DNA from 3 places in the Streptomyces sp. NPDC041784 genome. Region 3 is predicted to be linked to each of the others. Evidence: riboswitches for the same ligand, from Rfam matches in the RefSeq annotation. Region 3 holds a riboswitch; each other region holds the start of a gene.
What was found. Region 3 has a riboswitch for S-adenosylmethionine ahead of thrC (threonine synthase). Riboswitches for the same ligand answer to the same signal wherever they lie in the genome.
Positions count from the first base shown of each region.

Region 1: another riboswitch for S-adenosylmethionine. It lies ahead of ACZ6D7_RS09175 (amino acid ABC transporter permease); the one in region 3 lies ahead of thrC (threonine synthase).
Region 2: another riboswitch for S-adenosylmethionine. It lies ahead of ACZ6D7_RS05280 (aminotransferase class V-fold PLP-dependent enzyme); the one in region 3 lies ahead of thrC (threonine synthase).

Region 1 is NZ_JBVJAB010000003.1:563,335-572,996, reverse strand. Features, by position in the region: gene ACZ6D7_RS09205 (LLM class flavin-dependent oxidoreductase) at 1-453, opposite strand, end outside; gene ACZ6D7_RS09200 (NtaA/DmoA family FMN-dependent monooxygenase) at 450-1,826, opposite strand; gene ACZ6D7_RS09195 (LLM class flavin-dependent oxidoreductase) at 1,849-3,051, opposite strand; gene ACZ6D7_RS09190 (putative leader peptide) at 3,127-3,258, opposite strand; gene ACZ6D7_RS09185 (ABC transporter substrate-binding protein) at 3,318-4,343, opposite strand; gene ACZ6D7_RS09180 (amino acid ABC transporter ATP-binding protein) at 4,412-5,188, opposite strand; gene ACZ6D7_RS09175 (amino acid ABC transporter permease) at 5,185-6,162, opposite strand; SAM riboswitch class IV at 6,523-6,646, opposite strand; gene ACZ6D7_RS09170 (glutathione S-transferase C-terminal domain-containing protein) at 6,713-7,630, opposite strand; gene ACZ6D7_RS09165 (putative leader peptide) at 7,774-7,896, opposite strand; gene ACZ6D7_RS09160 (carbohydrate kinase family protein) at 8,035-8,964, opposite strand; gene ACZ6D7_RS09155 (class II aldolase/adducin family protein) at 8,964-9,647, opposite strand.
Region 2 is NZ_JBVJAB010000002.1:351,362-361,023, reverse strand. Features, by position in the region: gene ctaE (aa3-type cytochrome oxidase subunit III) at 1-547, shown strand, start outside; gene qcrC (cytochrome bc1 complex diheme cytochrome c subunit) at 624-1,436, shown strand; gene qcrA (cytochrome bc1 complex Rieske iron-sulfur subunit) at 1,433-2,491, shown strand; gene qcrB (cytochrome bc1 complex cytochrome b subunit) at 2,488-4,125, shown strand; gene trpD (anthranilate phosphoribosyltransferase) at 4,266-5,330, shown strand; SAM riboswitch class IV at 5,406-5,522, shown strand; gene ACZ6D7_RS05280 (aminotransferase class V-fold PLP-dependent enzyme) at 5,701-7,062, shown strand; gene ACZ6D7_RS05275 (Lrp/AsnC family transcriptional regulator) at 7,102-7,383, opposite strand; gene ACZ6D7_RS05270 (rhomboid family intramembrane serine protease) at 7,380-8,108, opposite strand; gene ACZ6D7_RS05265 (hypothetical protein) at 8,278-8,517, shown strand; gene ACZ6D7_RS05260 (NYN domain-containing protein) at 8,556-9,662, shown strand, end outside.
Region 3 is NZ_JBVJAB010000071.1:1,713-11,374, forward strand. Features, by position in the region: gene groL (chaperonin GroEL) at 1-38, opposite strand, end outside; gene ACZ6D7_RS47160 (cold-shock protein) at 362-568, opposite strand; gene ACZ6D7_RS47165 (MoaD/ThiS family protein) at 1,032-1,307, opposite strand; gene thrC (threonine synthase) at 1,304-2,599, opposite strand; SAM riboswitch class I at 2,618-2,764, opposite strand; gene ACZ6D7_RS47175 (glucosyl-3-phosphoglycerate synthase) at 2,945-3,889, shown strand; gene ACZ6D7_RS47180 (alpha,alpha-trehalose-phosphate synthase (UDP-forming)) at 3,995-5,476, shown strand; gene otsB (trehalose-phosphatase) at 5,464-6,336, opposite strand; gene ACZ6D7_RS47190 (DUF3263 domain-containing protein) at 6,446-6,676, opposite strand; gene ACZ6D7_RS47195 (ABC transporter substrate-binding protein) at 6,712-7,935, opposite strand; gene ACZ6D7_RS47200 (ROK family protein) at 8,218-9,159, shown strand; gene nagA (N-acetylglucosamine-6-phosphate deacetylase) at 9,159-9,662, shown strand, end outside.

The DNA of each region.
Region 1 (9,662 bases), on a different contig from region 3:
CGCGGTGACCTTGTCGTCGCGCCAGATCTGCCGGAACACCTCGTAGCTCTCGGCGTTGCGCTCCCACTGGTCCTCGGGGGTGACCCGGAACAGCTCGCGCTGAGCGGCTCCGTTGCCCTTGCCGATGATGAGGTCCAGCCGGCCGCCGGAGAGGTGGTCGAGGGTGGCGTAGTCCTCGTAGGCGCGGACGGGGTCGAGGAGGCTGAGGGTCGTCACGGCGGTGAACAGCCGGATCCGCCGCGTCAGGGCGGCCACGTGGCTGAGGACGACGGTCGGCGAGGAGGAGATGAACGGCCGCTCGTGCCGCTCCCCCACGCCGAAGCCGTCGAAGCCGAGTTCCTCGGCGAGCAGGGCGTTGTCGAGCACCTCGCGGAAGCGGTCCTGGGTGGACTTCAGGACGCCGGTGACCGGGTCCGGGCGGTGCACGATCAGGGTGATGGCGAGGAACTTCACGAGGCCACCCGAGCGGTGCTGTCCGCCTCGTCCGGGTACGCGAGGCCGAGGTGGTCCCTGAGCGTGGTGCCCTCGTACTCGGTGCGGAAGACGCCCTGTTCCTGGAGGAGCGGGACGACCTTGTCGGCGAAGTCGTCGAGGCCGCTCGGGGTGATGTGCGGGACGAGGATGAAGCCGTCGGCGGCGTCGGCCTGCACGTACTCGTTGATCGTCCTGGCGACGGTGGCCGGGGAGCCGACGAAGTTCTGCCGGTTGCCGGTCTCGATGACCAGGTCGCGGATCGACCAGTTGTTGGCTTCCGCGAGCTCCCGCCATTCGCGGGCGGTGGCCAGCGGGTCGCGGTACATCCGGACCTGGGCGCGGCCGCGCGCGATGTGGTTCTCCCCGAGATCCGGGTCGATGTCGGGCAGGGGGCCCTCCGGGTCGTAGCCGGACAGGTCCCTGTTCCAGACGAATTCCAGGTGCTTGAGGGCGGTGGCGCCGCTGACCTGCTGGCGGCGCACGTCCTTGGCGATCTCCTCGGCCTCGGCGTCGGTGTCGCCCAGCACGAAGCTCGCGGCGGGCAGGATCAGCAGTTGGTCGGCGCGCCGGCCGTACTTGGCGAGGCGTGACTTGACGTCCGTGTAGAAGGCCTGGCCGGCGTCGAGCGCCGCGTACCGGCTGAAGATCGCGTCGGCGGACGAGGCGGCGAACTCGCGGCCCTCGTCGGAGTCCCCGGCCTGGAAGATCACCGGGCGGCCCTGGGGGCTGCGGGGCACGTTGAACCGGCCCTGGATGTCGAACTGCCGGCCCTCGTGGACGAAGGCCCCGGCCTTGGCGTCCTGGAGGAAGGTGCCGGTGCCCTGGTCGGCGACGATCTCGTCGCCCCGCCAGGAGTCGAAGAGCTCGCCCGTGGTGGCGAGGAACTCCTTGGCGCGGGCGTACCGCTCGCCCTGCGGGAGGTAGCCGCCACGGCGGAAGTTCTCGCCGGTGAAGGCGTCCCAGGAGGTGACGACGTTCCACGCGGCGCGGCCGTCGGAGAGGTGGTCGAGGCTGGCGAACTGGCGGGCCACCTCGTAGGGCTCGTTGAAGGTGGAGTTGATGGTGCCGGTCAGGCCGAGGCGCTCGGTGACGGCGGCGAGCGCGGCCAGGATCGTGAAGGTGTCGGGGCGGCCGACCACGTCCAGGTCGTAGATCCTGCCGCCCTGTTCGCGCAGCCGCAGCCCCTCGGCGAGGAAGAGGAAGTCGAACTTGGCGCGTTCGGCGGTCCGCGCGAAGTGGGCGAAGGAGCTGAACTCGATATGGCTGCCGGCCCGCGGATCGCTCCACACGGTGGTGTTGTTGACGCCGGGGAAGTGCGCGGCGAGATGGATCTGCTTCTGGGGCTTGCTCATGGTCGTCGGCTCTCCGTCCGGCTCAGGCTGCGGCGTAGCGGTTGGCGGGGCGGCTCAGGCCGAGCAGCCCGCGCAGGGTGTCGGCCTCGTAGGCACGGCGGAAGGCCCCACGGCGCTGGAGTTCGGGGACGAGGCCCCGGGTGATGGACGGGAGGTCATGGCCGGCGACGGCGGGGCGCAGCCGGAACCCGGTCAGTCCGGCCGCCCGGAAGTCCTGGAGCAGATCGGCGAGTTGGGCGGGCGAGCCGGCGAATATCCGGGCGTCGCTGCGGTACTCCTCGCCGGCGAGGGCGTCGAGGCGGTCGCGCCGGGCGGCGGCCTCGGCCGGGTCGTCGTCGAGGAAGACCACCAGGTCGCCGAAGACGTGCAGCGGCTCCGCGGCCCGCCCCGCCCGCTCCTGTTCGGCGCGGATCTCGGCGACGATCGCACGGGCCTGGCCGGTGTCGTGCGGGGTGACATAGCCGATGTCGGTGGCGCGGGCCACCAGCCGGTAGGGGACGGTGTCGTGCGCCAGAGCGGTGACCAGGGGCTGGCCCTGCGGCGGGCGCGGGGTGATGGAGGGCCCCTTGACGCTGAAGTGGCGGCCCTCGAAGTCGATGTAGTGGAGTTTGTCGCGGTCGATGAAGCGGCCCGTGGTGACGTCCCGGATCTCCGCGTCGTCCTCCCAGCTGTCCCAGAGGCGGCGCACGACCTCGACGTAGTCGGCCGCCTCGTCGAACAGCTCGGTCACCAGGTCCTGGGTGGCCGGGGAGTCGTAGGCCTCGATCCGGGGGATCGTGCGGCGGCCGAAGTGGGCGGCCTCGGTGGGGCGGGCGGTGATCTGGACACGCAGGCCGGCCCGGCCGGTGCTCACGTAGTCGAGGGTGGCGATCGCCTTGGAGAGGTGGAACGGCTCGGTGTGCGTGGCCACCACGGTCGGCACCAGGCCTATGTGGTGGGTGAGCGGGGCGACGCGGGAGGCGATCAGCACGGCGTCGAGGCGGCCGCGGACCTGGTCGGTGCGGTCGTCCGGGTCGAGGAAGTGGGAGGACTGCGGGCCGAGGCCGTCCTCGATCGTCACGAAGTCGAGCAGTCCGCGCTCCGCCTCGGCGACCAGATCGGCCCAGTATCCGGCGGTGAACAGCTCACGGGGTCGGGCGACGGGCTCGCGCCAGGAGGCGGGGTGCCAGCCGGTGCCGTCCAGAGCGACGGCGAGATGCAGCGGGGAGGAGGGGGTCGAGGACACGAGGGTGCCTTCCTGGAGGTCCGTACGAGAGCGCACGTCACCCGCGTCAAGGGGTGCCGCTTCGGGGAACGGGTGTCAGGAGCAACAGAGCGCGCCGGCCACGCGCTGGAGGTCTATGTGAGGCCGGGAGGACAGGTGCACGGCGTGGAATGTGTGCGTCACGGCCGGCACCTCCCCCTGTCGGGCGCGCGTCGGCGCCTGTCCCATCTCGTCATGAGTCACAACGCCCGGGCCCCGCCGGGTGTTCCCGGCGGGGCGCCGGTCGGTCAGGAGTTGTCCAGCGGCAGTCCGGGCGGGTTGATCTCGGACTTGGCGACGGCCTCGTTGGAGAGGTTGTAGGCCGCCAGCCACTTGGCGTACTGCCCGTTCTCGATCAGGTGGTTGATGGCGTCCGCGACCGGCTTGGCGAGGCCGCTGTCCTTCTTGGCGGTGGCGGCGATCAGGCCCTGGAGCGTCTCGCCGGCGCCGGAGAAGGTGCCCGCGTTGCGGGTGGCGTTGGCCGTGCCCGCGGTCTGGGAGACGTTGTAGGCGATCCCGGGGTTGGGGCCGAAGAACGCGTCGATCTTGCCGCTGGCGAGCGCCAGGTAGATGCCGTTGCGGTCCGGGTAGTACTTGACGGTGAGCTTCTTGCCCTCGGACTCCAGCTTCTTCTTCCACTCCAGGAGGATCTTCTCCTGGTTGGTGCCGGAGCCGACGGTGACGGTCAGTCCGGCGAGGTTCTCGTAGTTGCCGTCGAAGTTCCACTTGTTGGACTTCTTGACCTCCCAGCCGAGGTTGTCCTGGCGGTAGGAGGCGAACTCGTACTTCTTCTTGCGCTCCTCGGTGTCGGTGACGTTCGAGAAGGCGACGTCGACCTTGCCGCTGTCGATGCCGACGAAGAGGTTCTCCCAGGTGAAGTTCTTCGTCTCGGGCTTCAGGCCGAGGACCGCGGCCACCAGGCGGCCGAGGTCGGGCTCGGCCCCGGTGAGGGTCTTCTGGTCGTCGCCGACGTACGCCAGCGGGGCGAAGCCGGAGGGCAGGGCGCCGATGCCGATGGTCAGCTTGCCGCTCTTCTTGATCGCGTCGGGCAGTTCGGCGCTGATGGACTTGACCTCGGAGACCTTCAGGACGGTCTCCTTGGCGGCACCGTTGGACACCCGGCCGATGGTCACGCTGCCTGCGGCGGCGCCGTCGGCCGTGGTGGCGGCCTCGCTGTCACCACCGCAGGCGGCGAGCCCGGTGGCGAGGGTGGCGACCGCGGTCGCCGCGGTGATGCCGCGAATCAGGCTGCGTCGGGTGAAGTGGGCAGACATGGCCGTCCTTTGTGACTCAGAGGGTGGTGAGGGTGTGGCGTGGGGGGAAGTCGTGGGGCGCGTCGGTGTCAGAGCACCTTGCTGAGGAAGTCCCGGGTCCGCTCGTGCTGCGGTCGGTCGAGAACCTCGGCCGGCGGGCCCTGCTCGACGATCCGTCCGCCGTCGATGAAGACGACCCGGTCGGCGACCTCGCGGGCGAAGCCGATCTCGTGGGTGACGATGACGAGGGTGGTGCCGCTGGTCGCCAGGTCCTTGATGACCGCGAGGACCTCGCCGACGAGTTCGGGGTCGAGGGCCGAGGTGGGCTCGTCGAAGAGGATGACGCCCGGGCGCAGCGCGAGGGCGCGGGCGATGGCGACGCGCTGCTGCTGGCCGCCGGACAACTGCCGGGGGTAGGCGCCGGCCTTGTCGGCGAGGCCGACGCGGCCGAGGAGTTCGCGGGCGAGTTCCTGGGCGGCGGCTCTGCTGAGCTTCCCGGTGGCCACGGGGGCGGCGGCGACATTGTCCAGCACGGTGAGGTGCGGGAAGAGGTTGAAGTTCTGGAAGACGAAGCCGATGCGGCTGCGCTGGGTCAGGATGGTCCGCTCGCTCAGCTCGCGCAGACGGCCGCCGTGCCGGCGGACTCCGATCGGCTCGCCGTTGATGCTGACGTAGCCGATCTCCGGCTTCTCCAGGTGGTTGACGACCCTCAGCAGGGTGGACTTCCCGGAGCCGGACGGGCCGAGGATCACGGTGACCTCGCCGGGCCGCACGGTGAGGTTCACCCCGTCCAGCACCCGGTGGGTGCCGTACCACTTGTGCACGTCGTGGACCTCGACGGCGGCCGGTGCGGTCTCGGTGGTCATACGGCGGCCTCCTTGCGCAGCCGCTGCCTGAACTCGACAAGGGCGCTGCGGAATTGCTGGAGCGGGGTGGGCGGCAGGGAGCGGGTGGCGCCCCGGGCGTAGTACCGCTCGACGTAGAACTGGACGACGGACACCACGCTGGTGAGGATCAGGTACCAGACGGTGACCACGAGGAGCAGCGGCACGATGTCGCCGGGGTAGGTGGCGCCCATGGTCTGGGCGGTGCCGAACAGGTCGAGCAGCGACACGTAGAAGACCAGCGAGGTGGACTTGATCAGGCCGATCAGCTGGTTGACGTAGTTCGGGGTGATCGAGCGCAGGGCCTGTGGGAAGACGATCTTCCAGAACTGGTAGCCCTTGGGCAGGCCGAGGGCGGCGGCCGCCTCGTGCTGGCCCTGGTCGACGGAGAGGATGCCGCCGCGGACCACCTCGGCGGCGTAGGCGGCCTCGTTGAGGCTGAGGCCGACGACGGCGATCGCCATGTCGGTGGCGAGCCGGGACTCGTCGAAGGTGAAGAAGGCGGGTCCGAAGGGGACGCCCAGGCTCAGCGTCTGGTACAGGGCGCTGAAGTTGTAGAGGAAGAGCAGCACCACGATCAGCGGGATGGAGCGCAGCGCCCAGACGTAGGTCCAGCTGACCGCGCGCAGCACCGGGCTCCTGGAGAGCCGGGCGAGGGCGAGCAGGATGCCTCCGACGAGGCCCAGCACCGCGCTGTAGGCGGCGACTTCGAGGGTGATCAGCAGTCCGTCGAGGATCACTGGCCGCAGGAACCAGTAGCCGAAGCGGTCCCATTGGTAGAAGGGGTTGGAGACCAGGCCGTGGACGAACTGCGCGACAAGGACCAGGGCGACGGCGGTGGCGATCCACCGTCCGGGCCGGCGCAGAGGCTGGACTCGCTGGGCGGCGAGCTTCTCCGACGGCGTGTCGAGGGCAGGTGCTTCGGCGAGGGTCACGGCACCTGGGGGTTCACTCATGAGGGGCTCCGGCGGGAGTCGGGTACCCCGGACGGGCACAGCCGTGGTGGCGGCCGTGGTGAGGCGCACGGCGCACGGATGTGTACACGGAACCGGGGTGGGGCGGTCAACGGCACACCGATCGGGCGGTGTTCGTCAGGAACGCGGAGGCGGGGCGAAGGGTGGTGAGAAGGATTCAGCCCCGACAGCGGGCACGGCCCGGTGCGGTACACAGTGCGCTGTTCACGCGGAGCAGATCGACGGCGCGGTCGGCGACGAGGGGCTGGGCGGACGGCCGTACGCAGCCCCGGAGGCGGCGGGGCGCCGTCCTGAGAGCTGCGTACATGGGGTTCTCCGTCACTGTCGCGGCCCCCGAAGGGGCCCTCGCGCTTACCGAATCGTCCTTGCCGGAACGGCATCCGGTCCGGTCGTCACCTGGGGCACCCCACCGCGGCGCGAGGGTTGCCGGTCAGCAAGCCAGGGCTTGTCGCTGACACTCATGACCGTTCTGGGCCGTAAGTTAAGACGGGTGCCCGAGCGAATGTCAACGCCGGTCCACGGGCTGGAACGGCTACTGGACGGGCGCGGTGTGCGCCGCCCAGTCCAGGATCTGCACGGCGGAACCGGCGGCCTCCAGGCCCTGGCAACGGGCGTGGTGGCGGCGGGCGATGCCGTCGAGGTCGAGGTGGGCGCCGAAGGCCGGGTGGCCGGCCAGACGGCGGGCGTAGGCCCACAGGGCGGGGTGGCCGGCGATGCGGTGCACCGCGGCCGCGTCGAGATGATGGCGGTGGACGGTGTCCAGCTGGACCAGAGCGACCCACAACTCGACGTCGGCGGCGGTGATCTGATCGCTGATCAGATACGGCTGCACACTCAGCCCCTGGTCCAGCACGCCGAGCGTGTGAAGCAGGGTGTCGAGCGCGGTGGCGCGTTCCGTGTTCCCGGCGTTCCCGGCGTCGGCCGCCCCGGCGCGCTGCGCGGCCGCCTCGATGCCCTGGGCGCACATTCGCTCGACGGCCTCGATCTCCGACTCGGCGCCGCACGGGTACAGCATGGCCCGGCCGCCGCCGAAGCTCCCCCAGCCTTCGGCCGGGGGGACCCCCGTCTCGCTGAGCTCGGCAAGGTCACGGGCGATGTCGGGCCCGTGGGTGGAGACGATGCGGCCCGACCAGTCGTCGCTGAGCACGGGCGCGGCGGCCGGTCCGGTGTAGCGGTGGGCGCTGGCGTCGTAGAGCGGGCGCAGCGCGGAGTGGCCGCCGTCGGGACGGTCCGGGACGGCGGGCAGGAAGGTGACCGGACAGGACCGGTCCAGGCCGAGGAGGCTGTGGGTGACGGCGATGCGCAGCCCGTCGGGGTCGGCCGGTGACAGGTGCAGGCGGTAGCGGCGCGGTACGGCGTAGTGGCCGCTGCGGGCGTCGCGGCCGATGCGGCCCCGGAAGGCGGGGGCGGGGCGGACGGACAGCCGGGCGGCCGGTGGTGTGACGGACATGAGTCTCCCCGGGGGCGGCGCGCGCGGCGGACCGGCGCGCGGCGGATGCGACGTCGGAGTGGGAGGCGGACCTCGTCGGCGCGCGCCGGGCGGCGGTGCCCAGGGGGCACCGCCGGGGGCGGTGGGCGCGGGAGGGGTCCGGCTCAGCCCTGGTGGCTGATCGCGCTGCACACGCGCTGCAGGTCGATGTGACGGCGGGAGGTGAGCAGGGGCGACGACCATGCCGTACGGCTCGCTCGGCCGGTGGCAGGCTCCTGTCGTCCCATGATTCCCTACCCGTTCACTAGGATTCCCGTACCGAGTGTCGATCGGCCCCCGTCCGTCGTCAAGGGGGCGTCCACCAGGTGAGTCCGCGGCCGCGGTTCCCTCACTCCGGCCGGCCGTCGCGCCCCTCCGGCGTCATCTCACGCGTGGGACGTGGCCGTCGCGGCGAACGCGTCGGCGGCGGCGAGGTCGAAGTCGCCGTGGTCGCTGCCGAGGCCCTGCGCGACGAGCGCCGCGGCGGCGCTGCCGAGGACGGCGGCGTCGCTCGGCGTACGGCCGAGGCCCACGCCCCGCAGATAGCCCGCGGAGAACGCGTCGCCGCACCCGGTGGTGTCGACGACGTCGACGACGAAGGCGGGCACCGGTTCCGCGCCGTCGGCGGTCACCACGAGCGCGCCGTCCCCGCCGCGCGTGACGGCGACGACGCCCGCCCCGGCGCCCAGGAGCTTGCGCGCCCCCTTGAGCAGGTCGTCCTCGCCGGTGAAGCCGAGGACCTGGTCCTCGTTGGGCAGGAAGTGGTCGATGTGGGGCAGGGCCGCCTCGATCTGCTCGAAGCCGCCGAGGACACCCGGCGCGAGCAGGTCGACGGAGGTGACGACGCCGTGCTCCTTGGCGTACGACAGGATGCGGGTGGCGGTGTCGACGCCGATCAGCTCGGGGCCGCCGAGGTGCAGATGGGTGGCCTGGGCGAGGGCGTCCCAGGGGACGTCGTCGAGGCCGTAGGTGATGTTGGCGCCCAGCAGGTGGAGCGAGGGCCGGTCGCCGTTGGGGCGGATGGGCAGAACGCTCGCGGAGGTGGCGGTGTCCGTGCGGCGGACGAGGAACTCGGTGTCGATGCCCGCCCTGCCGAGCAGTTGGACGAGCAGGTCGCCGGTGGGGTCGGTGCCGACGGCGCCCGCGCTGCGCACCTCGGCGCCCAGCTTGGCGAGGGTGAGGGCGGTGCCGCCGGCCGTTCCGGCGGCGGTCATCCGGATGTCCTCGACGAGCGTCGCGCCCTGGCCCTCGGGTATCTCCTCCACCGGCCGCACCAGCACGTCCAGCACGTGCACGCCCATCGTGAAGACCTTCATCACTGTCCCTCCTGCGTGGGTGGTACGGGGTGGGTGGTGCCGTAGTCGCGGGCGATCGCGGCCTCGATCACCGCGAGCTGCTGCTGTTCGTCGAGGAAGCGGGGCCGGCCCATGGTGGCCGCGCGCTGGTAGACGCCGCAGGCCCATTCGAGGAGCAGGGCGTGCTCGACGGCCTTGCCGAGGGTCGTCGCGTGGGTGACCGCGCCGTGGTTCGCCATCAGGGCGGCGCCACGGCCGTCGAGGGCGGCGAGGACGGACTCGGCGAGTTCCGGGGTGCCGAAGGTGGCGTACGGCGCGACCCGCACGGTGCCGCCCAGCGCGAGCAACTGATAGTGGACGCAGGGCAGTTCGTCGAGCACGCAGGAGACCGCGGTGGCCATCGGGGCGTGGGTGTGGACGACGGCGCCGGTGCCATAGCGGTGGTAGACGCCGAGGTGGAGGTCCAGTTCGGAGGTGGGCCGCAGGGTGCCGGCCACGATCTTTCCGTCGAGGTCGACCACGGTCACCTGGTCCGGCGTCAGTTCGGCGAGGACCGCTCCGGTCGCGGTGACGGCGACCAGGTCGTCGACACGGACGCTCACGTTCCCTGCCGTGCCGATGAGGAGGCCCTCGGCCCCCAGGCGCCGGCAGACGTCCGCCACGGCGGCCCGTTCCCTGCTCAGCGCCGAGCTTGAGGCGGTCATGGGCGCGAAGGTAGC
Region 2 (9,662 bases), on a different contig from region 3:
CAGCGTCGGAACCATCATCTGGCTGAGTTCCGAGCTGATGTTCTTCGCGGCCCTCTTCGCGATGTACTTCACCCTGCGATCGGTGACCGGTCCCGAGTTCTGGAAGGAACAGGCCGACGCCCTGAACTTCCCGTTCTCGGCGACGAACACCACGATCCTGGTGCTCTCCTCGCTCACCTGCCAGCTCGGCGTGTTCGCCGCCGAGCGCGGTGACGTGAAGAAGCTCCGGGGCTGGTTCATCATCACCTTCGTCATGGGCGCGATCTTCGTCGGCGGTCAGATCTACGAGTACACCGAGCTGGTGAAGCACGAGGGGCTCTCGCTCTCCTCGGACGCCTACGGCTCGGCCTTCTACCTGACCACCGGCTTCCACGGTCTGCACGTGACGGGCGGCCTGATCGCCTTCCTGCTGGTCCTCGGACGCACCTACGCGGCCAAGAGGTTCACCCATGAGCAGGCGACCGCCGCGATCGTCGTGTCCTACTACTGGCACTTCGTCGATGTCGTCTGGATCGGCCTCTTCGCCACGATCTACATGATCAAGTAGCGGGACCGTTCCGCGCGCCGCAGAAGCGCACATCCCAGAAGCATCGACGCAGAAGATCCTGACACCGGGGTAATCCGTGAAAAAGCTCTCCGCACGACGACGCCATCCGCTGGCGGCGCTCGTCGTCCTACTCCTCGCGCTGGCGTGCACGGGGGGGCTGTACGCCGCGTTCGCGCCCGCGAGCAAGGCGCAGGCAGATGAAACCGCCCAGTCCCTGGCCATCGACGAGGGCAAGAAGCTCTACGCCGTAGGCTGCGCCAGCTGCCACGGCACCGGCGGTCAGGGCAGTTCCGACGGTCCGAGCCTGGTCGGCGTGGGCGCCGCGGCCGTCGACTTCCAGGTCGGCACCGGCCGTATGCCGGCCGCGACCTCCCAGGGCGCCCAGGTGCCGAAGAAGAAGGTCATCTACACGCAGGCCCAGATCGACCAGCTGGCCGCGTACATCGCCTCCCTGGGTGCCGGCCCGAACGTCCCCACCGAGGCCCAGTACGGCTCGGAGGGTGCCGACATCGCCAAGGGTGGCGATCTGTTCCGCACCAACTGCGCGCAGTGCCACAACTTCACCGGCAAGGGCGGTGCCCTCACCGACGGCAAGTACGCCCCGACCCTCGAGGGCGTGGACCCGAAGCACATCTACGAGGCCATGCAGACCGGCCCGCAGAACATGCCCTCCTTCCCCGACACGACGCTGTCGGAGCAGAACAAGAAGGACATCATCGCGTACCTGCACGCGGTCAACGGTGACGAGACGGTGAACCCGGGCGGTCTGGAGCTGGGTGGCCTCGGCCCCGTCAGCGAAGGCCTGTTCGCCTGGATCTTCGGCCTCGGCGCACTGATCGCGGTCGCCGTCTGGGTCGCCGCTCGGACCGCAAAGGCCAAGAAGTCATGAGTAGCCAAGACATTCCAGAAGAGAACCTGCCCGCTGAGCAGGACCACGCGCACGGTGCGGTATCCGTGGCGGACGAGAAGAACCCGTTCGCCGACCCGGGCCTGCCGCCCCACGAGCACCGCATCCAGGACATCGACGAGCGGGCCGCCAAGCGGTCCGAGCGCGCGGTCGCCTTCCTGTTCACGCTGTCGATGCTCGCGACCGTCGGATTCATCGCGTCCTTCGTGACGATCCCGGCCGACAAGTCGATCTTCGTGTTCCCGATCGGCCACCTCAGCGCGCTGAACTTCGCGCTGGGTCTGACGCTGGGCACGGCGCTGTTCACCATCGGCGCCGGCGCGGTCCACTGGGCCCGCACCCTGATGTCCGACGTCGAGGTCGCCGACGAGCGTCACCCGATCGCGGCTCCCCCCGAGGTGCGCGCCAAGGTCCACGCGGACTTCAAGGCGGGTGCCAAGGAGTCGGCGATCGGCCGTCGCAAGCTGATCCGCACCACGATGTTCGGCGCGCTCACCCTGGTGCCGCTCTCCGGTGTCGTGCTGCTGCGCGACCTGGGCCCGCTGCCCGAGGACAAGCTGCGCCACACGCTGTGGGCCAAGGGCAAGCTGCTCGTCAACATGAACACGAACGAGCCGCTGCGTCCCGCGGACGTCGCCGTCGGTTCGCTCACCTTCGCCAAGCCCGAGGGCCTGGAGGAGCACGACGAGAACTTCCAGAACGAGATCGCCAAGGCCGCCCTGATGATCGTCCGGCTCCAGCCCGACGACATCAAGGACCAGCGCGAGCTCGAGTGGTCGCACGAGGGCATCGTGGCGTACTCGAAGATCTGCACCCACGTCGGTTGCCCGATCTCGCTGTACGAGCAGCAGACGCACCACGTGCTGTGCCCCTGCCACCAGTCCACCTTCGACCTCTCCGACGGAGCCAAGGTCATCTTCGGCCCGGCCGGTCACGCTCTGCCGCAGCTGCGCATCGGCGTGAACGACGAGGGCTACCTCGAGGCGCTCAGCGACTTCGAAGAGCCCGTCGGTCCTGCTTTCTGGGAGCGCGGATGAGCACCACAGAGAACACCGAGTCCCGCGAACGCGGGAAGGCACCGGCCGGCGAGCGGGTCGCCGACTGGGCCGACGGCCGGCTGGGGATCTACTCCCTCGCCAAGGCCAACATGCGCAAGATCTTCCCCGACCACTGGTCGTTCATGTTGGGTGAGGTCTGCCTCTACAGCTTCATCATCATCATCCTCACGGGTGTGTACCTGACGCTGTTCTTCCACCCGTCGATGAACGAGGTGGAGTACCACGGCAGCTACGTCCCGCTCCAGGGACAGCTGATGTCCGAGGCGTTCAGCTCGACCCTGCACATCTCCTTCGACGTGCGCGGCGGTCTGCTCATCCGGCAGATCCACCACTGGGCGGCGCTGATCTTCCTCGCCGGCATGTTCGTGCACATGATGCGCGTGTTCTTCACGGGCGCGTTCCGCAAGCCGCGTGAGATCAACTGGCTGTTCGGCTTCCTGCTGTTCGTCCTGGGCATGTTCACCGGTTTCACCGGTTACTCGCTCCCGGACGACCTGCTCTCCGGCACCGGTGTCCGCTTCACCCAGGGCGCCATCCTGTCGATGCCGATCGTCGGCACGTACATCTCGATGTTCCTGTTCGGCGGGGAGTTCCCGGGCCACGACTTCGTGGCGCGGTTCTACTCGGTCCACATCCTGCTGCTGCCGGGCATCATGCTCGGCCTGGTCGTGGGCCACCTGATCCTGGTCTTCTACCACAAGCACACGCAGTTCGCGGGCCCCGGCAAGAGCAACAAGAACGTCGTCGGCATGCCGCTGCTGCCGGTGTACATGGCCAAGGCCGGAGGCTTCTTCTTCCTGGTCTTCGGTGTCATCGCGGTCATCTCCGCGGTCGCGCAGATCAACCCGATCTGGGCGATGGGCCCCTACCGTCCGGACCAGGTGTCCACCGGCGCCCAGCCCGACTGGTACATGGGCTTCGCCGAGGGTCTGATCCGCTTCATGCCGGGCTGGGAGATCAACATCTGGGGCCACACGCTGGTCCTGGGCGTGTTCATCCCGCTGCTGCTGTTCGGTGTCGTCCTCGCGGCGCTGGCGGCCTACCCGTTCATCGAGTCGTGGATCACCGGCGACAAGCGCGAGCACCACATCCTGGACCGGCCGCGCAACGCGCCGACCCGTACCGCGCTGGGCGTCGCCTGGGTCACGATGTACATGATCACGCTGGTGGGTGGCGGCAACGACCTGTGGGCCACGCACTTCAACCTGTCGATCAACGCGATCACCTGGTTCGTCCGGATCTTCTTCTTCGTCGGGCCGATCATCGCGTACATCCTCACCAAGCGGATCTGCCTCGGCCTGCAGCGCCGGGACCGCGAGAAGGTGCTGCACGGTCGCGAGACCGGCACCATCAAGCGTCTGCCGCACGGTGAGTTCATCGAGGTGCACGAGCCGCTCAGCCAGGAGCAGCTCTTCACGCTCACGGCCCACGAGCAGTACGAGCCGGCCGCGATCGGTGCCACCGTCGACGAGAACGGTGTCGAGCGCAAGGTGAAGGGTTCCGAGAAGCTGCGCGCCAAGATCAGCGACGCGTACTTCGGCGAGGACCAGCAGATCCCGAAGCCGACCGTCGAGGAGTACAAGGAGATCACGAGCGGCCACGGCCACCACTGATCGCCAGGCGTCGCCACGCCTTGAGTGAAGGGCCCCGTCCGGTCTTCGGACGGGGCCCTTCGCCGTGCCGTCCGGCTGGATAGGGTGGGATCACACTCTTCCGCGAGTCCCTACTCGTACGTACACACCCAGGAGCGGCTATGAGCGCTGTGACCCCCGCTGGAGGCGACACCGCGGCGGGCCGTTCCTGGCCCGCCCTGCTGAACGGCCTGCTGGCCGGCCAGGACCTGTCGGCGGACGACACCGCCTGGGCGATGGACCTGATGATGCGCGGCGAGGCGACCGACGCGCAGATCGCCGGGTTCGCCGTGGCGCTGCGGGCCAAGGGCGAGACGGTCGCGGAGATCAACGGGCTCGTGCGGACGATGTACGAGCACGCCAATCTGATCGAGGTGCCGGGCCGGACCGTCGACATCGTCGGCACGGGCGGCGACGGCGCCAAGACGGTGAACATCTCCACGATGTCGTCGATCGTCGTGGCCGGCACCGGCGCGAAGGTCGTCAAGCACGGCAACCGCGCCGCGTCCTCCGCGTCCGGTGCCTCGGACGTCCTGGAGAAGCTGGGCGTCAATCTGGAGCTGACGCCGAAGCGGGTGGCCGAGGTGGCCGAGGAGGCCGGGATCACCTTCTGCTTCGCCATCAAGTTCCATCCGGCACTGCGTCATGTGGGCGCAGCCCGCGGCCAGTTGGGCATCCGTACGGTGTTCAACGCGCTCGGCCCGCTGACCAACCCGGCGAAGGTGCGGGCGCAGGCGGTGGGAGTCGCCGACCCGCGCATGGCGCCCATCGTCGCCGGTGTCTTCGCCGAGCGAGGCAACTCCTCCCTCGTCTTCCGCGGCGACGACGGCTTCGACGAGCTGACCACCACGGCCACCTCCCGGGTGTGGGTGGTGCGCGACGGGAAGGTCACCGAGGAGACCTTCGACCCCCGGGACGTCGGCATCGAGCTGGTCCCGGTGGAGGCCCTGCGCGGCGGGGACCCGTCGTACAACGCGGAGGTCGCGCGGCGGCTGCTGGAGGGCGAGCCGGGCCCCGTCCGGGACGCCGTCCTGCTGAACTCGGCGGCGGCCCTGGTGGCCCTCGACCCGGGCGGGGCGACGCTGGCCGAGCAGATCGGCGCCGGGATGGCGAGAGCGGCCGAGGCCATCGACTCGGGTGCGGCCCGGCAGGCGCTGGAGCGCTGGGTGGCGGCCAGCAACGCCTGATACGACCCGATGGTCGTCCCGCGATCCGGACACGGGTTGCGGGACGACGATCACGTCGCGTACGTTCCTGTACCAGGTCATGAGTGACAGTCATGAGGCCCCGGCCGACTGTCCGGCAACCCTCCGTCCGTGGCGGGGTGCCCCGGGTGAGGACCAGGTCGTGGGCAGTGAGGTCCACGGCAAGCGCGGACCCCTCGCACACTTTTCGAGAGTGTGGGGCCAGGGGTCCTGGTCGTCGAGGAGCCTTCCGTGAGTCAGCGAATGCGATAGGGCGTAGAGCCCCGCCTCCGCATCCCTTCTTTCCTTCCTCCGTGCTGGAGCGCCGTCCGCTCGCACGGTGGTTTCCCCTTGCCTCTCACGGGAGTTCGCCATGTCCGTCTCCACCGCTGCCGCCGCCCAGACCGTTTGTGCCCCGCTGCCCGTTCTGGGCCGGGATGTCACCGTCCCGCTCGTCACCGGCGGCGAGGTCACCTACGCGGCCCTCGACTACGCGGCCAGCGCCCCCGCCCTCCAGCGCGTCTGGGACGACGTGGCGGCCTACGCCCCGTACTACGGCAGCGTCCACCGCGGCGCCGGCTACCTCTCCCAGCTCTCCACGGACCTCTTCGAGAACGCCCGCCGGACCGTCGCCGAGTTCCTCGACTGCCGCGCCGACGACCAACTGGTCTTCACCCGCTCGACGACGGACTCCCTCAACCTGCTGGCCCAGGCCCTGCCCGCCGGCTGCCAGGTCTTCGTCTTCGAGACCGAGCACCACGCCTCACTGCTGCCCTGGCAGGACGCTTCTGTCACCTACCTCGACGCCCCGCGCACCCCGAGCCAGGCCGTCGAGACCCTGGAGCGCGCCCTCGCCGCCCGCGACCCGTACGGCCCGGCCCTGGTCTGCGTGACCGGCGCCTCCAACGTCACCGGCGAGCTGTGGCCGGTACGGGAGCTGGCGGCGGCCGCGCACGCCCACGGTGCCCGGATCGTCCTGGACGCCGCCCAGCTGGCCCCTCACCACCCGGTGTCCGTCCGTGACCTCGACGTCGACTGGGTCGCCTTCTCCGGCCACAAGCTGTACGCCCCCTTCGGCTCCGGCGTCCTGGCCGGCCGCGCCGACTGGCTGCGCGAGGCCGACCCGTACCTCGCGGGCGGCGGCGCGAGCCGCCGGGTCACCCGGCGCGAGGACGGGGGAGTGGACGTGGAGTGGCACGAGAGCGAGGCCCGCCACGAGGCCGGCTCCCCGAACGTGATCGGCGCCTACTCCATCGCCTCGGCCTGCACGGCGCTCACCGAGGCCGGTTTCGACACGCTGGTCGCGCGGGAGCGGTACCTGATCGAGAAGGTGCGCACGGGCCTCGCCGAGGTCCCGGCGGTCCGGATCCTCTCCCTCTTCGGCGACGACGCCCCCCGGGTCGGGGTGATCTCCTTCGTCGTCGACGGCTGGAACAGCTCCCACTTCGCAGCCGCCCTCTCCGCCGAGTACGGCATCGGCGTCCGCGACGGCCTGTTCTGCGCCCACCCGCTGGTCCGCACCCTCCTGGGCGGCGCCCCCGAGGCCCAGGGCGAGTGCGGCGCCCCCGAGGCCGCCCCGGGCGAGAAGTCCCTCAACGCCATCCGGGTGAGCTTCGGCGCCGGCACCCCCGACGAGCACGTGGACCGCTTCGTCACGGCCGTACGCGCCCTGGTGAGCGAGGGTGCGCGGTGGACGTACCGGACGGAGAACGGCCGCTGCGTCCCGGCGGTCTAGCCGGTCCGCCGCCGGGGGCGGTGTTCGGTGTTCAGGCGGTCAGGAGTCCAGACCGATCGCGAACGCCGCCTCCAGGTCGTGCTGCGAGTACGTCCGGAACGCCACGTGGGTGTCCGTCGCCTCCACGCCGGGGATCTTGCTGATGCTGCCGGGGATCACCTCGGCGAGGTCCTCGTGCCGCTTCACCCGCACCATGGCGATCAGGTCGTAGGTCCCGGTGACGGAGAAGACCTCGCTGACACTGTCCAGCGAGGCGATCCGCTCGGCGATCTCGGGGATCCGGTCCACGCTGGTCTTGATGAGGACGATCGCGGTGATCACGGCTGGTTCTCTCCCTCGGGAGCCGGAGCTGGGGCGGCCTTCACTCTAGTGGTACGGCCGAAGCGCGCCCACGCGTAGCCGAGGCCCAGCCCGAAGCCCACCAGGTGCGCCAGATAGGCCACCCCGGGCCCCTGGGCCGCCCGCCCCGCCGCCACCCACTGGAGCGCCGCCCAGAACGGCAGCACGACCCAGGCGGGGAACCGCAGCGGCAGGAAGAACAGGAACGGCAGAAGACTGGTCACCCGCGCCCGGGGGAACAGGTACAGAAACGCGCCCAGCACCGCGGAGATCGCCCCCGACGCCCCGACCAGCGAGGACGACGACTCGGCGTGGGCGGCGGCGTACCCGAGCAGCGCGAGGTAGCCGCAGCCGACGTAGAACAGCGTGAACTGGACGCGGCCCATCCGTTCCTCGGTCATCGCCCCGAAGACGTACAGGAAGAGCATGTTGCCCAGGAGGTGCACCCAGCTGCCGTGGATGAACAGGGCCGTCGCCGGGGTCAGGGCGGCCCCGGGGGAGTCCTGGAAGAGTTCCACCGGGATCACGCCCCAGCGGCGGAAGTAGGCGCGCTGCGCGGCGAGCAGCCCGTCGCCGGAGCCGTACGCGGGATTGATGCCCGCGGCCGGGCCGATCACGAAGATCGCCGAGCACAGGGCGATCAGCCCATGGGTCACCGGAGCCGTCCGGAACGCTCTGCCGACGGGTCCGCTCCAGTTGCCGATCATGAACACAGAGCATGGCGTAACGGGACGCACCATCCCGTACCGCCTCGCCGCCGCGGACGGATGGGCGGCGACTACCCGCCAGGCCGTAGGGTTACGAGCCACACACGGCGGGGAGCCTCCGGCGCGACCCCCTCGCACGACCGACACTAGAAGGAAGCGGACAGTCACCATGACGGTTCCCCTGCCGACCGCCTCGACGCGGTGGCGCTGCACCCTCTGCGGCAACCTCACCCGGTTCGACGTGACGCGCTCGTCGAAGGTCGTCGAGTACATCCACCTCGACCTGGCGGGCGAGCCCAAGGTGGAGGAGCGCGAGGTCGTCAGTGAGACCATCGAGTCGGTGCGGTGCCGCTGGTGCAACGCCGTGGACCAGGTGGAACTCGTGGATCGGCCGGGCGCCGACTCCTGACGGAGGCGGCCCCGCACAGGCATTGTGGGGTGTGACGGATGGTGGAGAGCGCAGGCGGGGGGCCGGGCGACGGCGCCGCTGAGGTGCTCGACCGTCCGCTGCCCGACGGCGTGCGCCGGCGGGTCGTGCAGATCGTCTCCGACGGGTTCGGCGGGCTGACCGTCGGTGAACTGCCCGCGCAGCTCAGGCAGTACGCCCGGTTCGCCCCGAATCGCCGGGCCAAGTTCGCGGGCAACGCGATGGCGGCCGCGCTGGAGACCGATCCGCTGTTCCGGCAGCGCATCGCCGAGAAGTTCAGAGAAGCCCAGCCGGAGCTGTCCGGCGCTCTCGACTCCGGCTCGCCGACCCCGGCCGCGGACCCGCTCGACGTGGCGGCCGCGGCCTACGTACTGCGGCCCACCGGCTGGGTGAAGCTGGTGACCGCGGCCGGCGAGGAGGCTCAGCGGGCGGACGCCGAGCGCGTCGACGAGGAGAGCCGGGCCGAGCTGGAGCGGCTGCGCGAGGAACTGGAGCGGACCCGGGAGCAGACCCGGGCGGACACCGGGCGGCTGCGCGCCGAGCTGGACGCGGCGAAGAAGGAAGCGGAATCGCTTCACCGCAAGCTGCGTTCGGCCCTCAGTGACGTCAAGCGCGGCGAGGCCGCCCTGCGCAAGGTGCAGGGCGAGATCGAGGCCGTACGCGCCGAGGGGCAGACCCAGGTCTCCGCCGCCGAGAGCGAGACCCGGCGGCTCAAGGCCCGCCTCGGCGAGGCGGAGGCGGCTCTGGAGGCCACCCGGCGGGCTGCTCGCGAGGGGCGCAGCGTCGAGGACATGCGGGTACGGCTGCTGCTGGACACCGTGCTCGACGCGGCCCAGGGGCTGCGGCGCGAACTGGCGCTGCCCCCGGTGTCCGTGCGCCCCGCGGAGACGGTCGACGCGGTCGAACCGGGACGTATGACCCCCAAGGACATCGCCGCGCGCGCCCTGTCGGAGAACGATCCGGCCATTCTCGACCAGTTGCTCGCGCTGCCCCAGGCGCATCTCGTCGTCGACGGCTACAACGTCACCAAGACCGGCTATCCGCAGATGCCGCTGGAGAAGCAGCGGCTGCGGCTGCTGGGGCAGCTCTCCCAGCTCGCGGCGCAGACCGGCGCCGAGGTCACCTGT
Region 3 (9,662 bases):
CGCCGCGCCTCCTCGTCGAACGCGATGATCTTGGCCATGTGAAGTGGTCCCTCCAGGACTGGGGGTGATTCCTTCGGACCGCGCCCGCGCCCGCGACGGACGGCTCGCATGCCGTGTGGTTCCTTGCCCCACCTGGCCTGCGGGCCTCACCGACCCGGTCCTTCGTTGTCACTCTCACCTTCAGAGTGCTAACGCCAATGATTAGCACTCGCCCATGCCGAGTGCAAGCGGCTCGGGCCGATCCGCAGGTGAACAGCGGCGCGCCCGCCGGTCCCCGGGCATGCCGAAGGGCTCGCACCCCAGGAGGTGCGAGCCCTTCGAAGATGAAACAGAAGAACGTCGCTGTCAGTCGGCGCGTGCTTCAGCCGGTCGCCAGGCGGACCATGTCCGCCTGCGGCCCCTTCTGGCCCTGCGAGATCTCGAAATCGACCCGCTGACCCTCTTCCAGGGTGCGGTATCCGTCCATCTGGATCGCGCTGTAGTGGACGAAAACATCCGCACCACCGTCGACCGCGATGAAGCCGTACCCCTTCTCCGCGTTGAACCATTTGACGGTGCCCTGAGCCATGCCTAACTCCCCTATTACTGGCCCTTGCACAGATCCACACTTCGTGGATCCGGGTCAGACCTCACCCCCCAGCTGGTTGGGGGCGTGCGCCGGAACGCGTCGACCGCGGCCGAATGTATCTGTCCAACTGCCCTCTGCAACAGGTCACTTGGACGAGAATTCTGGACGCACACGATCCGGAATGTGGCGAGAATTCGCCAGAATTCAGGGCAAGTCGGGCCCCGCAAATGCCACAAAAGCCACGAAAGAGGCGCACACTTTGGCTGCTTCTTATCGGGCTCAAGGCAGAAATCAAAGACTCCGGATCAGGGTTTCGCGACCCGGTTCCCCAACTGTACCGCGCTCAATCACACTGAATTGCCCCCTCCGCTTCTCTCACGGAGGGGGCAATTCGATGAACACTCGGTAATCACTGTTACCGACGGTTACTACCGGTGGGTACTGAACGACGGTCAACCACAGGTCAGCCGCCGGCGACGGCCGGGATGATCGAGACGCCGGCACCGTCCGGGGTCGCCGTCTCCAGCCCCTGCTCGAACCGCACGTCGTCGTCGTTCACGTACACGTTGACGAACCGGCGCAGCTTGCCCTGGTCGTCCAGGACGCGCGCGGCGATCCCGGTGTGGTTCTTCTCCAGGTCGGAGATGACCTCCCCGAGGGTCGCACCCTCGGCGGGCACCTCGGCCTTGCCGCCGGTGTAGGTGCGCAGGATGGTGGGGATGCGGACAGTGACGCTCATGCGAGGCCAGCCTCTCGGAAAGAGTCCAGGGTGGGGCGGATGGTCGCGGTGAGGCCGGTGCCGGCCACCGCGTCCAGGGTCTTCAGGCCGTCGCCGGTGTTCAGGACGACCGTGGTCTTCGTCGGGTCCAGCAGACCGTTCTCGATCAACTTGCGCGTGACCCCGACGGTCACCCCACCGGCCGTCTCCGCGAAGATCCCCTCGGTCCGCGCCAGCAGCTTGATCGCGTCCACGACCTGCTCGTCGTTCACGTCCTCCACGGCACCGCCCGTACGCCGCGCGATGTCGAGCACGTACGGACCGTCCGCCGGGTTGCCGATCGCCAGCGACTTGGCGATCGTGTTCGGCTTCTGGGGCCGTACGACGTCGTGGCCGGCCTTGAAGGCCACCGACACCGGCGAGCACCCCTCCGCCTGCGCACCGAAGATCTTGTACGGCCGGTCCTCGACCAGCCCCAGCTTGATCAGCTCCTGGAGCCCCTTGTCGATCTTCGTGAGCTGGGAGCCGGACGCGATCGGGACGACCAGCTGGTCCGGGAGCCGCCAGCCGAGCTGCTCGCAGATCTCGTACGCCAGGGTCTTGGACCCCTCCGCGTAGTACGGCCGCAGGTTGACGTTGACGAAGCCCCAGCCCTCGCCGGCCGGGTCGCCGATCAGCTCGGAGCAGAAACGGTTCACGTCGTCGTAGTTGCCCTCGATGCCGACGAGTTCGCCACCGTAGATCGCGGCCATGACGACCTTGCCCTGCTCCAGGTCGTGCGGGATGAACACGCAGGAGCGGAAACCGGCGCGGGCCGCGGCGGCGCCGACGGCACCGGCGAGGTTGCCGGTGGAGGAGCAGGACAGGGTGGTGAAGCCGAAGGCGCGGGCGGCCTCGATGGCCTGCGCGACGACACGGTCCTTGAAGGAGTGCGTCGGGTTGCCGGAGTCGTCCTTGACGTACAGCCCGCCGGTGACGCCCAGCTCACGCGCGAGGTTGTCGGCCTTGACGAGCTTGGTCCAGCCGGGGTTGATGTTCGGCTTGTCCGCCACGTCGGCCGGGACGGGCAGCAGCGGCGCGTAGCGCCAGATGTTCGCGGGTCCCGCCTCGATGCGCTTGCGCAGCTCCTCCGTGTCGTAGGAGGAGAAGTCGTACGCGATCTCGAGCGGGCCGAAACACTCCTCGCACGCGAAGACCGGGCCGAGGGGCACGCGGTGACCGCATTCGCGGCAGCTCAGCGCGGCGGCGGGGCCGAGGTCTACGGTGGATTCGGTAGTGCTGTCCGTGGTGCTTGCAACAGTCTGCGCAGCCATGTGAGGCGAGGCCCTTTCTCCTCATCTTCCTCACGACGCATCTCGCCGTGAGACGGATTTGGCACCTTCCCGAGCCGGGAGCCTCGCCACATCAATGTGACAAGACCGGCTGGAGGGTTGCCGGGGCTTCATCGGGCCGTATCCCTCTGCCCCTCTGGATGAGCGGTATGTAGTTGTTGAACTCGGCGAACAGCGGACGACCTCGGACATGCGATGGTCATCCGCGTTGTTCAAGACTGTAACCGAAGGCCAGGACAGTTGAGATAGTCGTCCGAACCGCGAGATGGATCACACGGTCACCCGCCGTGCACCCGGTGTGATCACGACAGTGAGGAGCCGCAGACTGTGCTGGAAGAAGTCGAGCGCTGGCTGACCACCCGCTCCTGGTCCGTGGCCGATCGTCCGCTGCACCGGATCCTGGCCGCGAAACGCGCCACCCATCAGTCGGTGTCCGTCGTCCTGCCCGCGCTGAACGAGGAGGAGACGGTCGGCGACATCGTCGCGGTCATCCGTCACGACCTCATGCAGCAGGTCCCGCTGGTCGACGAGATCGTCGTCGTCGACTCGGGGTCGACCGACCGTACCGCCGAGGTCGCGGCCGCGGCGGGCGCGCGGGTCGTCCACCGGGACACCATCCTGCCGCGCCTCCCGGCCGTGCCCGGCAAGGGCGAGGTGCTGTGGCGCTCCCTGCTCGTCACCACCGGGGACATCGTCTGTTTCATCGACGCCGACCTGAAGGAGTTCTCCTCCGACTTCGTCTCGGGCATCGTGGGCCCCCTGCTCACCGACCCCCAGGTGGACCTGGTCAAGGGCATGTACGACCGTCCGCTGGGCGGCGCGGCCGGCCAGGGCGGCCGGGTGACCGAGCTGATGGCCCGGCCGCTGCTCAACATGCACTGGCCGCAGCTGGCCGGGTTCGTCCAGCCGCTGGGCGGCGAGTACGCGGCCCGGCGCACCCTGCTGGAGCAGCTGCCGTTCCCGGTCGGGTACGGGGTCGAGCTGGGCATGCTGGTGGACGCCCTGCATCTGGTGGGCCTCGACGCGCTGGCCCAGGTCGACGTGGGGGTGCGCAAGCACCGCCACCAGGACGGCCAGGCGCTCGGCCGGATGGCGGCGGCGATCTACCGCACCGCCCAGCTCCGGCTGGCCCGCGGCCATCTCGTCCGTCCCTCCCTCACCCAGTTCGAGCGGGGCTCGGACGGTTTCGAACCACGCACCTACTCGGTGGACACGGAGGAACGGCCGCCGATGGCGGAGATCGCGGAGTACCAGTCGCGCAAGGTCGCGTAACACGGGCGTGGCGCCGTATACGGCCCGCGATACGGCCGGATATGGACCGTCCACACAGCGCGACCGTACGTTTGAGCGTTTCCGCGCCGGGCTAGGTTGAGGCGTATGGCTACCACGCACGAAGCTGCCGCTCGGGGTGCTCAGGTGCTGGTCGCGTCCAACCGCGGCCCGGTCTCGTACTCGCTCCGCGAGGACGGCTCGCTGGACCCGAAACGCGGAGGCGGTGGGCTGGTCTCCGGCCTGTCGGCCATCGGCCCGGACGCGGGCGCCCTCTGGGTCTGCTCCGCGCTCTCCGACGGCGACCGCGAGGCGGTCCGGCGCGGGGTCGGCGAGGAGGGCGTGCGGATGCTGCCCATTCCGGCCGACGTCCACGCGGACGCCTACAACGGCATCGCGAACTCGGTGCTCTGGTTCATCCACCACCTGCTGTACCAGACCCCGCTGGAGCCGGTCTTCGACACGGAGTTCCGGCGCCAGTGGGCGTCGTACGAGACGTACAACCGGGCCTTCGCGCAGGCGCTGGCGGAGGAGGCGGCGCCGGGCGCGGCGGTCCTGGTGCAGGACTACCACCTGTGCCTGGTCCCCGGGATGCTCCGGGAGCTCCGCCCCGACCTGCGCATCGGCCACTTCTCGCACACGCCGTGGGCGCCGGCGGACTACTTCGCCCTGCTGCCGCGGGACATCCGCGAGCAGCTGGTCCTGGGCATGCTCGGGGCGGACCGGCTGGGGTTCCTGACCCACCGGTGGAGTGATGCCTTCTCGTCCTGCGTCCAGGCCCTGGACCTCGACGTGGCCGCGCGGATGGCTCTGTCGGGGGTGCCGGAGTCGTTCCAGTACGTGCCCGGCTGGAAGGGCCCCGGCCACCGGACCTGGCTCGGCGTCCACGGCCTCGGGGCCGACGCCGACTTCCTGCGCGAGCGCTCGCACCGGCCGGACGTCGAGGAGCGGATGGCCGCCCTGCGCGAGGAGATCGGAGAGGGACGGAAGACGATCGTCCGGGTCGACCGGACCGAGCTGTCCAAGAACATCGTGCGCGGCCTGCTGGCCTACCGGCAGCTGCTCGACGACCACGAGGAGTGGCGCGAGCGGGTGGTCCATGTGGCCTTCGCCTACCCCTCCCGCCAGGATCTGGCCGTCTACCGCGACTACACGGCCGAGGTGCAGCGCCTGGCCACGGAGATCAACAAGACCTACGGCACCCCCGGCTGGACCCCGGTCGTCCTGCACGTGAAGGACGACTTCGCCCGCTCGCTCGCCGCCTACCGCCTCGCGGACGTGGCCCTGGTCAACCCCGTCCGGGACGGTATGAACCTGGTCGCCAAGGAGATCCCGGTGGTCTCCGACGAGGGCTGCGCGCTGGTGCTGTCCCGGGAGGCGGGGGCGTACTGGGAGCTCCGCGAGGACGCCCTCGTCGTCAATCCGTACGACGTGCTGGAGACCGCCCGTGCCCTGCACGAGGGTCTCACCATGAAGCCGGAGGAGCGGGCCGAGCGCACCAAGAGGCTGGCGGCGGCCGCGACCGCGCTGCCTCCGGCCCGGTGGTTCCTGGATCAGCTGGAGGCGCTCCGGGAGATTCAGCCCAGCTGACCGGCCAGCTCCCGCAGCAGCCGTACGACGCCGGCGGGCCCGTCGACGACGAGGTCCGCGCGGTCGGCCAGTTCGGTGACCTCCGTGCTGCCGCTGCACACCAGCAGGCCGGGGACGCCGTCGGAGCGGAGTTTGTCCACGGCGGCGAAGGCGGGGAGGTCGCCGAGGTCGTCGCCGGCGTAGAGGACCGACCGGGCGCCGGTCTCGCGGACGTGCTCCAGCAGGGCCACGCCCTTGTCCATGCCCGGCGGGCGCAGTTCCAGGACCATCCGGCCGGGCTCGACGATCAGCCCGTGCCGGGTGGCGAGGTCGGTGAGGGGCGCGCGCAGGGCGTCGAAGGCGGCCTGGGGGTCGGTGGCCCGGCGGGTGTGGACGGCGACGGCCCGGCCGCCCTTCTCCTCCACCCAGACGCCCGGCTCGCCGCCGGCCGCGTCGAGGATCCCCGGCAGTTCGGCGCGGACGGCGGCGACGCCCGGATGCGGGGGCGGGGCGGTGAGGGTGCCGGTCCGGGCGTCCCAGCGCTCGGCGCCGTAATGGCCGAGGACGGCGAGATGCTCCAGCCCCCGCGCCCCCGCGAACCCGCCGTTGCGTACGGCGACCTCGGCGGGCCGGCCGGTGACGACGGCGACGGCGGCGACCTTGGGGGCGAGTGCGGTGAGCGCGGCGAGGGCGTCGGGGTGGGCCCGTGCGTCCTCGGGGTTCGCGACGATGGGGGCGAGGGTGCCGTCGAAGTCGAGCCCGACGAGGGTGCGGGAGGGCCTGGCGAGGATCGCGCCGAGCCCCTCACGCCCGGCGGGGGTGGTGGGGACGGGGGTGGGGGTGGGTACGGGTTCCTCGGAGTGCGTCTCATGGATGCCCATACGCCGACGATATCCGCGGGGCACGGCGACCGGGGGGCGAGGCCACGGGACCGAGCCACACCGAGACCCCGTCGGCGGCTCGGCGGCTCGGCGGCTCGGCGCCTAGCGATCAGCGTTCGGCGCGGCGGGTCTCGCGGACCCTGCGCAGTCTGTTCACCGTCACCGGGTCGTGGGCCAGGGCGCGGGGGTCGTCGAGGAGGGCGTTGAGGAGTTGGTAGTAGCGGAGCGGGGAGAGGTCGAGTTCCTCGCGGATCGCACGCTCCTTCGCGCCGGGGCCGGGGAAGCCGCGTCGCTCCAGGGCGAGGACGGCGCGCTCCCTGTCCTCCAGCTGTTCCTGCATGCCCTGAACGGTAACCCCGGCCACCGACAGCCGACTCACTCCCCGGCGGCGCTCTCCGCGGTCGCGGCCGTCGTCTGGAGGTCGCCCAGCACCGTGGCCGGACTGCCGGACGGGGTCACGGCCCGGCCGATCTCCTTCTTGATCGCCGCGCTGACCTGCGCCCAGGAGGTCCGTCCGACCGGGTAGAGCTGGGAGAGCGGGAGTTCCTCCAGGAACGGCTGGAGGTCGGCGTCCTCCTTGGCCGTGCTCATGACCTGGGAGGCGGAGTTGGTGACCGGCAGCAGGTCGTACTCGCGGGAGAAGTCGAGCACGTTCTCCTCGCTGTAGACGAAGTCGAGGAAGTCGCCGATCTGATCGGCGTGCCCGTTCTTGCGGAAGGCCAGCATCCAGTCGGCGACGCCCATGGAGACCTTGGCGGGGCCGTCCACGCCGGGCATCGGCACCATGCCGAACTTCACGCCCTTCTTCGCGGCCGCCTTCATCAGGGACGGGTGGCCGTTGAGCATGCCGACGTCACCGTTGGTGAAGGCGGCGAAGGCGTCGGCGCGGTTGAGCTCGGCGGGTGCGACCGGTCCGGTCAGCCCCTTGCCGACCAGCTCGTTCTTCAGCCAGCCGAACGTGTCGACGTTCTCGGTGGAGTCGAGGCTGTAGCTGCTGACGGTCTGGTTGTAGCCGCCCCCACCGCTGAGCAGCCACTGCATGGTCTCGGCCTGCGCCTCCTCGGAGCCGAGCGGCAGCGCGTACGGGTACTTCACGCCGTCCTTCTTCAGCGCCGCCGCGTCCTTGGCGAGGTCGTCCCAGGTGGTCGGCGGGGTGAGGCCGGCCTGTTCGAAGAGGGTCTTGTTGTAGAAGAGCAGCCGGGTGGAGGAGGCGAACGGCATGCCGTACTGCACGCCCCGCACCTTGCCCGCGTCGGCGAGCTGGCCCACGAAGTCGGCCTGGACGGGGATGGAGAGCAGCTCGCCGGCCTTGTAGAGCTGGTCGGCGGCCGCGTAGTCGGCGTAGGCGCCGATCTGCGCCATGTCGGGCGCGTCGCCGGCGTCGACCATCTCCTTGACCTTGGCGTCGACGTCGTTCCAGGAGTAGACGGTCACCTCGACGGTGACGTTCGGGTGATCCTTCTCGTACGCCGCGACGAGCTTGTCCCAGTACTTCTCGGAGCTGTTGGCGGCGCTGTCGCCGTAGTCGGCCGCGACCAGTCTGAGGGTGACGTCGTCGGAGCCTCCGGTGAGTCCGCAACCGGAGAGGACCGCGGCCATGCCCAGTGCGGACACCCCCGCGATCGTCCCGCCGATCTTCCCCGCGACCGTTCCCGACTTTCCTGCCCGCGCCTGCACTGGCCTCTTCTCCCGACTGCTCACTGCGTCCGATTGTCCAATGGATGGACAAGTGATTGTTCATACCAATGGACCGCTATCCGGATTAAGGTCTACACCACCCGTGTGGACTAGACCTCTTTCGGCCCTCTTGGAGCGGGACCGTACCCCCAACCCGCGCAAGTGGACTAGACCTCTTGCGGGTAATCGGTCCACACTGTTCCCGTGAGACATGTCATCGCCCTCGACGTGGGCGGCACCGGGATGAAGGCCGCGCTGGTCGGGACCGACGGCACCCTGCTGCACGAGGACCGCCGGGCCACCGGCCGCGAGCGCGGCCCCGACGCGGTGGTCGCCGCCATCCTCGACTTCGCCGCCGACCTGCGCGCCCACGGCATCGACCTGCTCGGCGAGCCCGCGGCCGCGGCCGGCGTCGCGGTGCCCGGGATCGTCGACGAGACCCGGGGCGTCGCCGCCTACGCGGCCAACCTGGGCTGGCACGACGTCCCCCTGCGCGCGCTGCTCGCCGAACGGCTCGGCAGCCCCGTCGCACTCGGCCACGACGTGCGCACCGGCGGGCTCGCCGAGGGCCGGGTGGGCGCGGGCCGGGGTGCCGACCGGTTCCTGTTCGTGGCGCTGGGCACCGGCATCGCGGGCGCCATCGGGGTCGACGGCCGGGTGGAGGCGGGCGCGCACGGCTTCGCGGGCGAGATCGGCCACATCGTCGTACGGCCCGGCGGGGCCCCGTGTCCGTGCGGGCAGCACGGCTGTCTGGAGCGGTTCGCCTCGGCGGCGGCGGTGAGCGAGGCATGGGCGGCGGCCTGCGGGGATCCGGAGGCGGACGCCGCGGACTGCGCGAAGGCCGTCGCGTCCGGCGACCCGAACGCCGTCCGGATCTGGCGGAACGCCGTGGACGCGCTCGCCGACGGCCTGGTCACCGCGCTCACCCTGCTGGACCCGCGCACGCTCGTCATCGGTGGCGGGCTCGCGGAGGCGGGGGAAACCTTGTTCACACCGCTGCGGGACGCCGTCCGGCGGCGGATCACCTTCCAGAAACTGCCGACGATCGTGCCGGCGGCACTGGGCGACACGGCGGGCTGCCGAGGTGCGGGGCTCCTGGCCTGGGATCTCCTCGAGACGACTGACGGTATGGAGGTAACACCCTGATGGCCACCCCTCTAGGGGCGCGGGGAACTGCGCGCGACGCCACCCACGACCCGCGGCCCGCGGGCAAGGCGCCCCTCGTCCTCTCCGGCGCCCATGTGGTCCTGCCCGGCGGAACGGTCCGCGACGGCCAAGTGATCGTCGAGGGCACCCGCATCACCGGCACGGCCTCCGAGAACGCCCAGGTCATCGACGTGAGCGGCCACTGGTTGGTCCCCGGCTTCATCGACCTGCACAACCACGGCGGAGGCGGAGCGTCCTTCTCCGGTACGGCGGAGGACATCCAGCAGGCCATCCGGACACACCGCCGGCACGGCACCACCACCCTCGTCGCCTCCACCGTCACCGACGACATGGACTTCCTGGTGCGCCAGGCCGGTCTGCTGAGCGAGTTCACCGAGCAGGGCGACCTCGCCGGGATCCACTTCGAGGGCCCGTTCATCTCGCCGTGCCGCAAGGGCGCGCACTCCGAGGAGCTGCTGCGCGACCCGGACCCGGCGGACGTG